4 regions of the Kitasatospora sp. NPDC015121 genome follow, and region 1 is predicted to be linked to each of the others. Evidence: riboswitches for the same ligand, from Rfam matches in the RefSeq annotation. Region 1 holds a riboswitch; each other region holds the start of a gene.
What was found. A riboswitch is a leader RNA that binds a small molecule or an ion and turns the genes downstream of it on or off. The one in region 1 is predicted to bind cyclic di-AMP.

Region 2: linked by a shared signal. The riboswitch ahead of ACZ3J7_RS22760 (transglycosylase family protein) and the one ahead of ACZ3J7_RS28380 (transglycosylase family protein) in region 1 are both predicted to bind cyclic di-AMP.
Region 3: linked by a shared signal. The riboswitch ahead of ACZ3J7_RS38100 (transglycosylase family protein) and the one ahead of ACZ3J7_RS28380 (transglycosylase family protein) in region 1 are both predicted to bind cyclic di-AMP.
Region 4: linked by a shared signal. The riboswitch ahead of ACZ3J7_RS05680 (M23 family metallopeptidase) and the one ahead of ACZ3J7_RS28380 (transglycosylase family protein) in region 1 are both predicted to bind cyclic di-AMP.

Annotation. Positions count from the first base shown of each region.
Region 1 is NZ_JBVHEH010000021.1:53,946-56,982, reverse strand. Features, by position in the region: gene ACZ3J7_RS28385 (MFS transporter) at 1-1,304, opposite strand, end outside; cyclic di-AMP (ydaO/yuaA leader) riboswitch at 1,765-1,932, shown strand; gene ACZ3J7_RS28380 (transglycosylase family protein) at 1,936-3,037, shown strand, end outside.
Region 2 is NZ_JBVHEH010000014.1:265,078-268,114, reverse strand. Features, by position in the region: gene ACZ3J7_RS22770 (SDR family NAD(P)-dependent oxidoreductase) at 1-1, opposite strand, end outside; gene ACZ3J7_RS22765 (cytochrome P450 family protein) at 156-1,400, shown strand; cyclic di-AMP (ydaO/yuaA leader) riboswitch at 1,633-1,831, shown strand; gene ACZ3J7_RS22760 (transglycosylase family protein) at 1,835-2,563, shown strand; gene eno (phosphopyruvate hydratase) at 2,853-3,037, shown strand, end outside.
Region 3 is NZ_JBVHEH010000048.1:21,228-24,264, forward strand. Features, by position in the region: gene ACZ3J7_RS38090 (AMP-dependent synthetase/ligase) at 1-13, opposite strand, end outside; gene ACZ3J7_RS38095 (hypothetical protein) at 124-324, opposite strand; gene ACZ3J7_RS38100 (transglycosylase family protein) at 458-1,780, opposite strand; cyclic di-AMP (ydaO/yuaA leader) riboswitch at 1,786-1,955, opposite strand; gene ACZ3J7_RS38105 (hypothetical protein) at 2,594-3,037, shown strand, end outside.
Region 4 is NZ_JBVHEH010000003.1:377,406-380,442, reverse strand. Features, by position in the region: gene ACZ3J7_RS05690 (SpoIIE family protein phosphatase) at 1-549, shown strand, start outside; gene ACZ3J7_RS05685 (hypothetical protein) at 1,009-1,203, shown strand; cyclic di-AMP (ydaO/yuaA leader) riboswitch at 1,575-1,728, shown strand; gene ACZ3J7_RS05680 (M23 family metallopeptidase) at 1,734-2,738, shown strand; tRNA gene ACZ3J7_RS05675 (tRNA-Gly) at 2,869-2,942, opposite strand.

The sequences.
Region 1 (3,037 bases):
GTCGCTTCCGGAGCGGGCTCCCGGCGCACGGCCACCGGTCTGTCCTCCACCGGTCGGTTCGCGGGCAGTCGGCGGACGGCGGGGAACAGGAGCAGGGCGAGCGCGGCCGGGACGGCGAGCGCCGTCATCCCGAACAGGGCGGGGCGCACCCCGAGGCCCTCGACCAGCGGGCCCGCCAGCAGGAGCCCGAGCGGCATCAGGGCGACGGACACCAGGTGGTCGTAGGAGCTGACCCGGGAGAGCACCTGCTCCGGGATGTGCACCTGGAGCGAGGTCTCCCAGAGCACGAAGAACAGGGAGACGCCCACTCCGGTGACCCCCTCCAGCACCGCGATCACCCAGACCGGCGCGCCGGAGCCGATGACCACCGCCTGGCAGGAGGCGACCGCCATCGCCACGGCCGCGACGGCCATCGGACGGGCCGGCTTCAGCCGGTAGGCGCACACGTCACCGACGACCGCGCCGACACCGAAGGCGGCGACCACCACGGCCCACGCCCCGGCCCCGCCCCACTCGCGCTTCGCCAGCAGCGGCCCGACGACGAACACCGAGGGCAGCACCACCACGTGGTAGACGGCTATCGCCAGCATCCCCGACCACACCCACGTCCGGCCGCGCACGTGCCGCCAGCCGATCCGCAGTTCGGCCAGGAAGCCCAGCCGCTCGACCGGCTCCGCGCCCTCGGCGGCCCCGGCCCCGCGACCCACGCCGCCGTCACCGACCGCGCCCAGCCGGGCCAGCACGGCGGCGCTGGCCGCGAAGCTCGCCGCGTCCACCGCCAGCGCGCCGCCCGGACCGACCAGGACGATCAGCACGCTGGCCAGCGCCGGACCGGCCACCAGGCTGGCCGACTGCACGAACCCGCGCAGGGCGTTCGCCTCGCGCAGCCGGTCGGCGGGGACGAGCAGGGGCAGCAGGCCGGTGGAGGCGGGCAGGAAGAAGGCGTCCGCCACGCCGAACACCGCCGTCAGCGCCGCCAGCAGCCCGACCCGGGCGGTGCCGGTGAGCAGCAGGACGGCGATGGCCGCCTGGACGGCGCAGCGCACCAGGTCGGAGGCCAGCATGATCCGCTGTCTGGGCAGCCGGTCCGCCCAGACGCCGCCCGCGAGCGTGAACACCAGCAGCGGGAGCAGCCCCGCCGTGGCGACCAGGCCGACGTCGGTGGCCGAGTCGCTGATCGACAGCACGGCGAAGGGCAGCGCCACGAACGACACCCGGTCGCCCAGGACCGACAGCGACTGGCCGACGAACAACCTGGCGAACCGGCGCTCGACGCGGAGCACTTCGGGGACCAGCACGCGCACGGGAGTTCCTCCACGGACTCGGTGACACGCCCGCGGGGAGAGCGAGCAGGGTGATCGTAGGAAGTCCGACGACGCCCTGTCGCGCCGTTTATCCACAACACGGAAAATGCCCGCTTTGGCCCCGACTTGCGCCCGGTCGAAGGAACTTGACGCCCCGGGCCTCCCGCCCCGGCACGCCGGGATCCCGCCGGCCCCGCTCCGGTCCCGCCGCCCGCCCCGCTCCGGTCCCGCCGGTCGGCCGCACTTCTCCAGCCGACCGACCGACGATGCGCCCCACGGGGCGTCCGCCGCCCGAGAGATCGTCAACAGGTCGCCCACACACCAGGCGGACACCGCCGTGACGCAGGCGTGATCCGGGCGCGACGAGCTTGTGATTGCCACGTTCGAGTGAATAGGCTCCTCCCTGCCCGCACCGCCGGGCCCCGCAGCGCGACAACGCCGAGCCCTGTCCACCGCGCTTCCGGGTCGACCACCACAACCCTTGGACAGGGGCGGGGGAACCACGTTCGTTGCCGTTCCCCACGGCTAGGGGTGAAGCCGTCCGCGCCGGGTGACCGGGGTGCGGCGGCCGGGCCTCCCTCCCGGTCCGAACCCGACAGCTCACCTCGCAGGCGTGCGGAGAGGATCTCGCATGCTCTTCACGGGTTCGGGACGTCATCGCCGGCAGAGCCAGGCGGAGAAGACCGCCGAGCGCGCGATCGCGGCGGCCGGCGTGGCCGGCGTCGGCATCGCCCTGCCGCTGCTCGCCGTGACCGGTGCGCACGCCGCGCCCAGCGCGGTCTGGGACCGGGTCGCCGAGTGCGAGAGCGGAGGGGACTGGGACTCCAACGCGGGCAACGGCCTCTACGGCGGCCTGCAGATCAACGCCCAGCGCTGGACCGACTACGGCGGCACCCAGTACGCCCCGCTGCCGGACGGCGCCACCCGCAGCCAGCAGATCGCCGTCGCCGAGCGCATCCTGGCGACCGAGGGCCCGTCGCCCTGGTCCGGTTGCGCGGACGGGGCCGGGCTGGGCACCGCCAGCGCGCCGGGCGTCGTGGACGACAACGACTCGGCGAACGAGACGGGTTCGCTGCGCGGCGCCCGCGGCGTCGCGGCGGTCAACGCCGCCCCGGACGGCAGCACCGCCCCGGCGGACGGCACCGCGCCGGTGTTCTCCGGCCTGCCCGGCTACGACCCGGTCTCGCACGTGTACTGGTACGAGAAGAACGGCGCCTGGTTCTGGACCAGCCACCGGAGCCTGTACGAGCGCTACATGCAGTTGACGCACCCGCAGCCGCAGCCGAGCACGCCCGCCCCGGGCGCCCCGGCGACCACCCCGGTCCCCGGCACCTCGGCCACGCCCGCTCCGGACGCCTCGGCCACGCCGACCGTCCCGCCGGCCTCCCCCGGCACCCCGCTGGTGCCCACCGATCCGACCAGCGACCCGACCACCGACCCGACCGCCACGCCCACCCCGGGCACCCCGGGCACCCCCGCCGACGGCGGCACCGGCAGCGGCGGGAACGGGAACGGCAGCGGCCTGGTGCCCACCGCCCCGGCGGTCCCGAGCCCGGGCGGCTCGACCGCGCCCGCTCCGGACGCCCCGGCCACGCCGGACGCCCCCACGGCCCCGGCGACGAGCGCGACCCCGTCGGTCTCCGCGTCCACGCCCGCGGACGCGGTGGCGGACGCGACCGGCACCCCGGCGGCCCCGGCCACCGGGTCCGCGCAGCCGTACACCGTCGGCCCGG
Region 2 (3,037 bases), on a different contig from region 1:
TGGTCTGCTCCCCTCTCAGAGCGAACCCGTGGCCGGCCCGCACGCCGCCCACTGTGGTTATCGGAGGATCGTAGGCACGCCCCGACGCTCCGCAACAGGGAATACCCACCAGGTGACCAGACTCACGCGGTGGCGCTTCCGGATACGGTCAAGACATGCCAGATCAGCCCCACGCCGCCCACCCGCAACTCTTCACCTGGGAGTTCGCGGCCGACCCCTACCCGGCGTACGCCTGGCTGCGGGAGCACTCCCCGGTGCACCGCACCACCCTGCCGAGCGGGGTCGACGCCTGGCTGGTCACCCGCTACGCGGACGCGCGGCAGGCGCTGGCGGACGCCCGGCTCTCCAAGAACCCGGCGCACCACAGCGAGCAGGCCCACCGCAGCGGACGGGTCGGCATCCCGGGCGAGCGGCAGGCCGACCTGATGACCCACCTGCTGAACATCGACCCGCCCGACCACACCCGGCTGCGCCGGCTGGTCTCCAAGGCGTTCACCCCGCGCCGGGTGGCCGAGTTCGAGCCCCGGGTGCGGGAGATCACCGACCGGCTGGTCGACTCCTTCGCCGCCCGGGGCGAGGCCGACCTGATCCACGAGCTCGCCTTCCCGCTCCCCATTTACGCGATCTGCGACCTGCTCGGCGTCCCCGCCGAGGACCAGGACGATCTGCGCGACTGGGCCGGGATGATGATCCGGCACACGGGGGGCAAGCGGGGCGGGGTCGGCCGCGCGGTCAAGCAGATCCGCGGCTACCTGGCCGACCTGATCCACCGCAAGCGGGCCGACCTCGGCGACGACCTGATCTCCGGCCTGATCCGGGCGAGCGACCACGGCGAGCACCTCACCGAGAACGAGGCCGCGGCGATGGCCTTCATCTTGCTTTTCGCCGGGTTCGAGACCACCATCAACCTCATCGGCAATGGCATGTACGCGCTGTTGCGGAACCCGGACCAGCGCACGCTGCTCCAGGACTCGCTGGCCCGCGGCGAGTCCGGCCTGCTGGCCACCGGCGTCGAGGAACTGCTGCGCTACGACGGCCCGGTGGAGCTGGCGACCTGGCGCTTCGCCACCGCCCCGCTGACCATCGGCGGAGTGGACGTCCCGGTCGGCGACCCGGTGCTGGTGGTGCTCGCGGCGGCCGACCGCGACCCGGCCCGGTTCGCCGCCGAGAACACCCTCGACCTGGCCCGCGCGGACAACCCGCACCTCGGTTTCGGTCACGGCATCCACTACTGCATCGGCGCCCCGCTGGCCCGGCTTGAGGGGCAGTACGCGATCGGCAGCCTACTGACCAGGCTTCCGGACCTCCGGCTGGCGGCCGATCCGGCCGAGCTGCGCTGGCGGGGCGGGCTGATCATGCGCGGTCTGCGCGACCTCCCGGTCTCCTTCACGCCCCGCTGACGCCGTTTCAACCCCCGCGACACGCCGCCGCGCAGGGCCGACGACACGCCGGGGCGGGGGCGCGCGTCGCACGCCTGCTCGGGAGAAATGCGGACATAAGGGGATCGTTCGTGTACGTGGATCGAAGATCCGTGATTTCGGCGTGATCATGGTGATATGAGCTTGTGATTGCTCGTCAGCTTTGCCTACTCTCCGACATGCCCGCAGCTGCGGGCCCCGGTCGCGGCACGCCGAGTCCTGTCCGCCGCGTCCCCGGGCCACCGACCAGGTACCGGACAGGAGCGGGGGAACCAGTGTGAACGCCGTAGTCCCAACGGCTTGGGGTGAAGCCGCCGAGCAGCGGACGCAGCCGCGTCCGGACCGTCCGGCGGCCGGGCCAACCTCCCGGTCCGAACCCGACAGCTCACCTCGCAGGCGTGCGGAGAGGAAGTCCCGTGCTGTTCTCCAACGCTGCCCGTCACCGCCGTAGTACCAAGGCCGAGAAGGTCATCGCCGCCGCCGGCGTGGCCTCGGTCGGCCTGGCCCTGCCCCTGCTCGCCGCCACCGGAGCGGCAGCCGCACCCGCCGACACCTGGGACCGGGTGGCCCAGTGCGAGAGCGGCGGCGACTGGAACATCAACACCGGCAACGGCTTCTACGGCGGTCTGCAGTTCACCTCCTCCACCTGGCGCGCCTTCGGCGGTGCCCAGTACGCGGCCCGCGCCGACCAGGCCAGCCGCGCCCAGCAGATCGCGGTGGCCGAGCGGGTGCTCGCCGCCCAGGGCCCCGGCGCCTGGCCGGTCTGCTCCAAGCGGGCCGGACTCACCAAGGGCGGCACGCCCGCCGACGTCTCCGACGACGCCGCCTCGCGCTCCGAGGAGCGCCCCACCGCACCCCAGCGGCCGAAGGGCCAGCCGTCGACGAAGCCGGCCAAGCCCGCCGCCAAGCCCACCCGGCCCGCCGCCGAGCCGCAGGCCGCCGAGGTCCCGGCCGCCGCCGCCCCGCAGGCCGCCCCGCAGGGCGCGACCGCCGGCGGCTACACCGTCCAGGAGGGCGACACGCTCTCCGGCATCGCCGTCGCGCGGCAGGTGTCCGGCGGCTGGGAGCGGATCTACCAGGACAACCGCGCGCTGATCGGCGCCGACCCGGACCTGATCGTCCCCGGCCAGGTGCTCGCGCTCTGACCCGCGGGACGCGGCGTCCCGGCATCCGGGACGCGACCGGCCGGCGGCCTGACGAGGCCCCGCCGCCGCCCCGACGGGGGCCGCGTCCCCTGACGTGCCGTCCGCTCCCGGCGCGCGCCGCGCAGTTCGCGCCGCCGGGGGCGGCGGGGCGGCCGTCAAACAGGTGAACTACCGATGAGTAGCCCGGCCACACCGTGAGACAGGACCCGGCCGGGAGTGGTCGAGCGGCGCTCTAGGGCTAGGCTCTGGTCGTAACGACCACACATCCGCTTCCGCTAGGAGATGCCTCGTGCCGTCCATTGATGTCGTCGTAGCCCGTGAGATCCTCGACTCCCGCGGCAACCCCACGGTCGAGGTCGAGGTCGGTCTCGACGACGGCAGCACCGGTCGCGCGGCCGTCCCGTCGGGTGCCTCCACCGGTGCCTTCGAGGCCCTGGAGCTCCGCGACGGCGACAAGAACCGCTACTTCGGCAA
Region 3 (3,037 bases), on a different contig from region 1:
GGGGGTGTGCCATGAGCGAACTCCCTTGGGGTGGGTGGGGGTTCGCCCAGGCTAGGTACTCGCCAGTAAACTTACTAGAGAGTAAGTTGCTTGGGTAGGGCGGAGGTTGTGGTGCTCCGGTGGTCAGCCCTCCTCGGCGGTGGGGGCCGGGCCCTGGAAGCGCTCGGCCGCGCGGGTGCCGCCGGTGCGGGCCTCGGTGCGGCGGTCGGTGGCGAGGTAGTCGCGGACGATCAGCTCGACCGCGTCCTGCGGGTTGGTCGCGCCGAGGCGCAGCATCGCCTCCAGTGCGAGGTCCGCGTCCAGCGTGACGGTCACTTTCGCCATGGTGTCGCTCCCCGGTTCGTCGGGCCCTTCGTGGCCCCCGGGTGAGGATAGGCCGCTGCCCCCGGGGCCGACCAGGGTCCCCGGGGGCAGCGGCGGTTCACCGCTCGCGGATCGAGCGCCGACCGGGCGTCGGTCAGACGCGGCCCGCGAAGTCCGGGGCCCAGTTCGCGATGGTCTCGGTGCGGACGCCGGAGCGCGGGTTCGCGGCCTCGACGTACTTGCCGTCGCCGACGTACAGCGCGACGTGGTAGACGCCCGAGTTGGCGCCGTTGTTCGACCAGAACAGCAGGTCGCCCGGCTGCAGGCTGTCCAGCGAGACCCGGGTCGCGTAGTCGGCCTGGTCGGCGGCGACCCGCGGCAGGCTGATGCCCGCCTGGCGGAACGCGGCCTGGGTCAGGCCCGAGCAGTCCCAGCCGCCGTTGCCGGTGCCGCCGTAGACGTACGCCTGGCCGAGCTTGGACAGCGCGAAGTCGATCGCCGCGGCCTTGGAGCCGGCCGCCTTGGTGGCGGTGGTGGCGGTGGCGGTCTTGGTCTCGGTGGCCGCCGTGGTGGTGGTCGCCGTGGCGGTGGTCGAGGACTTGGTGGTGGCGGCGCCGCTGCGGCCGTTCTTCCAGGACGAGCCCTTGTACGAGGACGAGGACGAGGACGAACCGGTCGAGGACTTGGTGGCCGGGGCGGACTGCTGCGGCTGCGCGGTCGCGGTGCCGCCCAGGGTGAGCTGCTGGCCCGGGTAGATCATGTCCGGACCCTCGGTGAGGACCGAGCGGTTCAGGTCGTACAGCTTCTGCCAGCCGCCGTCGACGTGCTGGCTCTGCGCGATCGCGGACAGCCAGTCGCCCGCCGCCACGGTGTAGGTGCCGGCCGAGTGGTCGGTGGTGGCGGAGGTGCTCTGCTCGGCCTGCGGCCGGGCCTGGGCCTGGGTCTGGGACTGGTTCCGGGACTGCGACCAGGAGTGCTGGGACTTGCCCGAGCCGCTGGACTGCGACTGCGACTGCGACTGGGTCGGGCTCTGGGTCGGGGCCGGGGTCTTGGTCTGCGCGGAGCCGGTCGAGTTCGAGGAGGTGGAGGTGGAGGTGTCGACCTGGGGGGCCGCGCCGCCCTTGGTCAGACCGGCCTGGACGGAGCAGACGGGCCAGGCGCCGGGGCCCTGGACGGCCAGCACCTTCTCGGCGGTGGCGATCTGCTGGTCCTTGGTGGCGAGGTCGGCCCGCGGGGCGTACGCGGTGCCGCCGAAGGCGGCCCAGGTGGAGGCGGTGAACTGCAGGCCGCCGTAGAAGCCGTTGCCGGTGTTGATCGACCAGTTGCCGCTGGACTCGCACTGGGCGACCTTGTCCCAGGTGGCGACGGTGGCCGCGGAGGCGGAACCGGCGGTCAGGCAGGGGATCGTGAGGCCGATGCCGACGACGCCGGTGGTGGCGATCAGACGGCGGGCGTTCTTGGAGCTGATGGGCAGCATGAAGGAGCGTTCCTCTCCCACGCCTGCGAGGTGAGCTGTCGGATTCGGGCTGGAGTTGCCCGGCCGCGCACACCTCGCGGTGTGCCCGGCTTCACCCCGAGCCCCGTGCGGTCCTGCGACCGCCCGGGGCGACTTACCTGGTTCCCCCGCCCCTGCCGTGGTGCGTTGTGCATGAGCCGACCCACCCGGCGGCAGGACTCGGCGTTCCGGGTGAGCTGGGTCCGTGTGTCCACGAACGTGGGCAGGAGATTAAGCGGACTTAAGGGCGGATGGCAAATATCGGAGAAAGCCTTTCGGGGGTCCGGAAAAGGTGATCAAGAATTCCGGGGGGAACTCCTTTGCCGTCGACGGGGACTGCGGGAGCGTCAGGCGGGGGTGGATCTTGCGTCCCTTTTAGGGGTTATAGGGCTTTGGTCATCAGATGGGTGATTGGTGGACCTCCATTCGGTCGGAGGGGCGAATGGGCAGTCCGTTTCATCCGGATATGTCAGGGCGGGGGCGCTCGGGCCACGGTTCCGTGCGCCTTTCGCGCCCGATTCCGGACGGGGCGTCAGAATTCCGTCCGGAAAGCGCCTCCGGATGACCGCACCGGGGTGGTCGGGTTCGTCGTTCCTGGCTTCCCCGCTTACAGTGCGGGCGAGTTGACGACACGTCAGTCGAAGCGATCGGACGGAACCGAACGTTCCCGAACGGGCGTCCGGGGCCGCTACGCCAGGATGCTTACCCCGCCCGGAACATGACGTGTCCAGGCGGTCGCCGTGCCTAAGCTGCCCCCGACGACTCTGGGTTGCGGGCCCCGGGAGGGCGACCGAGGTGGAAGAGCAGCGGAACAGCGACGAGCGGGCGCCGTCCGGTCGGCACCGGCACCGGCGGCCGCTGGTGGGGCGGCGCAGGATGCTGACCTGGCTGGCGGTCGGGACGGCGGCGGCGCTCGGCGGGGGAGTGGTGCTGCGGCAGTCCCTGGCGGGAGCGGACGAGACCGCGGCCCGGCCGGCCCCGCCCGGGGGCGGCACGCCCGGCGGAGGCGGCCACCGGCACGCCACCGGCGACCCCACGCCCGTCGCCCCGGCGAGCCCGGCGCCGTCCGCGCCGCTGCCGCCGCCGGTCGACCAGAGCGGTCGGAACTGGTCGGACGCCAAGGGCTGGGGCGGCAAGGTGCCCGGCCCCGGCAGCGCGGTGCGGATCACCGACAGGGTGGTGCTGGATACCGACGCCCAGGTCGGCTCGCTGCTGGTGGAGCGGACCGGCTCGCTGGTG
Region 4 (3,037 bases), on a different contig from region 1:
CTCGCCGACGTCTCCGGCAAGGGCATGGACGCCGGCAGCCGCGCCCTGCTGCTCTCCGGCGCCTTCGGCGGACTGCTCGGTTCGCTGCCCGCGCACGACTTCCTGCCCGCCGCCAACGGCTACCTGCTGCGCCAGGACTGGGCCGAGGGCTTCGCCACCGCCGTCCACCTGGTCGTCGACCTGGACACCGGCGAGTACGAACTCCTCTCGGCCGGCCACCTCCCCGGCATGCACCGGCTCGCCGGGGCCGGCCGCTGGGAGGTCAAGGAGGCCGAGGGCCCGCTGCTCGGCGTCTACGACGGCGCCAAGTTCGAGGGCGTGCGCGGCGTCCTGGGCCCCGGCGACCTGCTGATGCTGTGCACGGACGGCATGGTCGAGATCCCCGGCCGCGACCTCGGCGAGGGCATGGACCGGCTGATGGGCGAGGCCGACCGGCTGGTCGCCACCACCCCGGTGAGCGGCCGCGCCGGCGCCGCGGTCCGGCTGATCGACAGCGTCGCCAAGCACGTCAACGACGACCGCGCCGTGCTGCTGGTCTGGCGCCGCTGAACCCCGGCCGCGCGCCGTCCGGACCGCCCCCGTACGCTCTCCGTGCGCGTGCCGTCCGCCCGGGCGCCAACTGTGGTGGAACGGTGTGGAAACGCCCGGCACGGGGTGCCCACGGAGTGTCAAACCCGAACGTTGATCTTCGGCCAATTCCGTTGCCCCACCCGCCCCGTGGGCCACGGCCCGGCCTGCCTGCCGGTTTGCCGCCGCCGACGGTGCGGACCGCCTCCCGCCGACGCTCCGTCAGGACCCGTCCGCTATCGTCGCGGACGGCGGAAATCAGTCCCACCACACGGGTTGGGGCCCCCGGCAACGGGGCAAGTCCTTTACGCACTCCGCACGAGCGACCACACTGAGTCCGGATGGAGTGGTGGGGACACGGGGGGCAGGGGCCGGTTTCCGCCTGGAACCATCGCCGGTTCCGACCCGAATCCCCGCCACGAATCGAGGAAGTGAGTCCCCGTGGCCTTCTCCGTCTCCGCCCTTGTCCTGTTCGGCATCATCGTCTTCATCTTCATCCGCAACAAGCAGCTGAAGGGCGGGCACGCGATCGTCGCCGCGCTGTTCGGCTTCATGCTCAGCCAGTCGACGATGGCCGGGCCGATCCAGCAGTTCCTCGAGTCGGTCTCCAAGGCCATCGCCGGGATCGCCGGCTGACCCGCCGCAGACCCCTCCGCGACCCCTCCGGGGCGGACGCCGGGCCTCCCGTCCCGTCCCGAAGTCCCGCCCGCGGGTGACCAGGGTCACCCATATCGTCACGCCGGGTCCGCGCCCGAACGCGCACGGTGGCCGAAGTCGCCCACTGTACGCGGTTCGTGGGCGCACCGTCATGATCCCGTACGCGCAGCGCGGCCTGCCGACGGCGGAGCGTGACCTGGCGGACCGTCAGCCCCCTCCCGGGTCCGGGAACGGGGCTTTTCGGCGCTTGCCAGCCCCGCGAACCGTGGGTTTTGCTTCCTCCGCAGCCCGGACATCGGCCGGGCGGGCCACCGAGCGGAACGCCTAGTCCTGCCGTCGTTCGGTGCCGACCAGACACCACGCCACGGCAGGAGCGGGGGAACCACAGGTAGTACGCCGGGCCCGGCAACGCACGGGAACGGCTCGGGGTGAAGCCGCGGAGACGCGGCCGGGCAACTCTCGCCCGAACCCGACAGCTCACCTCGCAGGCGTCGGAGAGGAACAGCTTCATGTCCGCTCAGGGCAAGCACCGCAAGCCGCGCCTGGCCACCATCGTCCGCATCGCCATCGCCACCGGCGTGGCCGGTGCCGCGGTCGGCCTCCCGGTCACCGCCGCCTCCGCGCACGGCACCGCCGACCACCACGACGGCGGCCGCTCGTGGGCCAACGTCTCCGTCGACGCGACCCCGGTCGCCGACACCGCCGCCGACGGCGCCGCCCCGGCCGCCGACCAGACCTACCGGGTCGTCTCCGGCGACACCCTCTCCAAGATCGCCACCGCGAAGAACGTGGACGGCGGCTGGGAGAAGCTCTACCAGGACAACCGCTCGGTCATCGGCGGCAACCCGGACCTGATCCGCCCGGGCCAGCAGCTGACCATCGGCGGCCAGGCCGCCGCGGCCGCGCCGAAGGCCTCGTCCTCGGACACCGCCGCCGCGGCCGCGCCGAAGGCCTCGACCGGCACCGCGAAGGCCCAGACCCAGACGAAGACCCAGGCCCAGCCCCAGGCGAAGGCCCAGACCCAGACCCAGACGAAGACCCAGACCCAGAAGTCGACCCCGTCGACCTCCTCGTCCGCGGCCTCGTCCTCCACCGGCACGACCGCCTCCTCCGGCTACGTCGCCCCGGCGCCGGGCAGCGTCACCACCGGCTACAAGGTGGCGGGCTCCAACTGGTCCAGCGGCTACCACACCGGCATCGACTTCCCGGTCTCCACCGGCACCAGCCTGAAGGCGATCGCCAACGGCACCGTGGTCTCGGCCGGCAACGGCGGCGCCTACGGCAACCAGGTCGTCATCAAGCTCGCGGACGGCAAGTACGCCCAGTACGCGCACCTGTCCTCGATCTCGGTCTCGGCCGGCCAGGCGGTCACCGCCGGCCAGCAGATCGGCCTCTCCGGTGCCACCGGCAACGTGACCGGCCCGCACCTGCACTTCGAGATCCGCACCACCCCGGACTACGGCTCCGACGTCGACCCGGTCGCCTACCTGGCGGCCCACGGCGTCAACGTCTGATCCCCGGCACCACCCCGAAGGCCCCGCGCGGACCCCACCGCGCGGGGCCTTCGGCCCGCCGGGTGCGGGCCCCGCGGGCCCGGAACGGCGACGGCCCCGACCGCTGGTGCGGTCGGGGCCGTCGGCCTCGTGGAGCGGGTGACGAGAATCGAACTCGCGTGACCAGTTTGGAAGACTGGGGCTCTACCATTGAGCTACACCCGCAACGGAACGCCCGGCACCGCCACGGGGCGGTGAGGACGGGCCTAGCGTACCTGGTCGGGTCGGTGGATTGCACACTCCTTCCCCGTCCTCGGCTC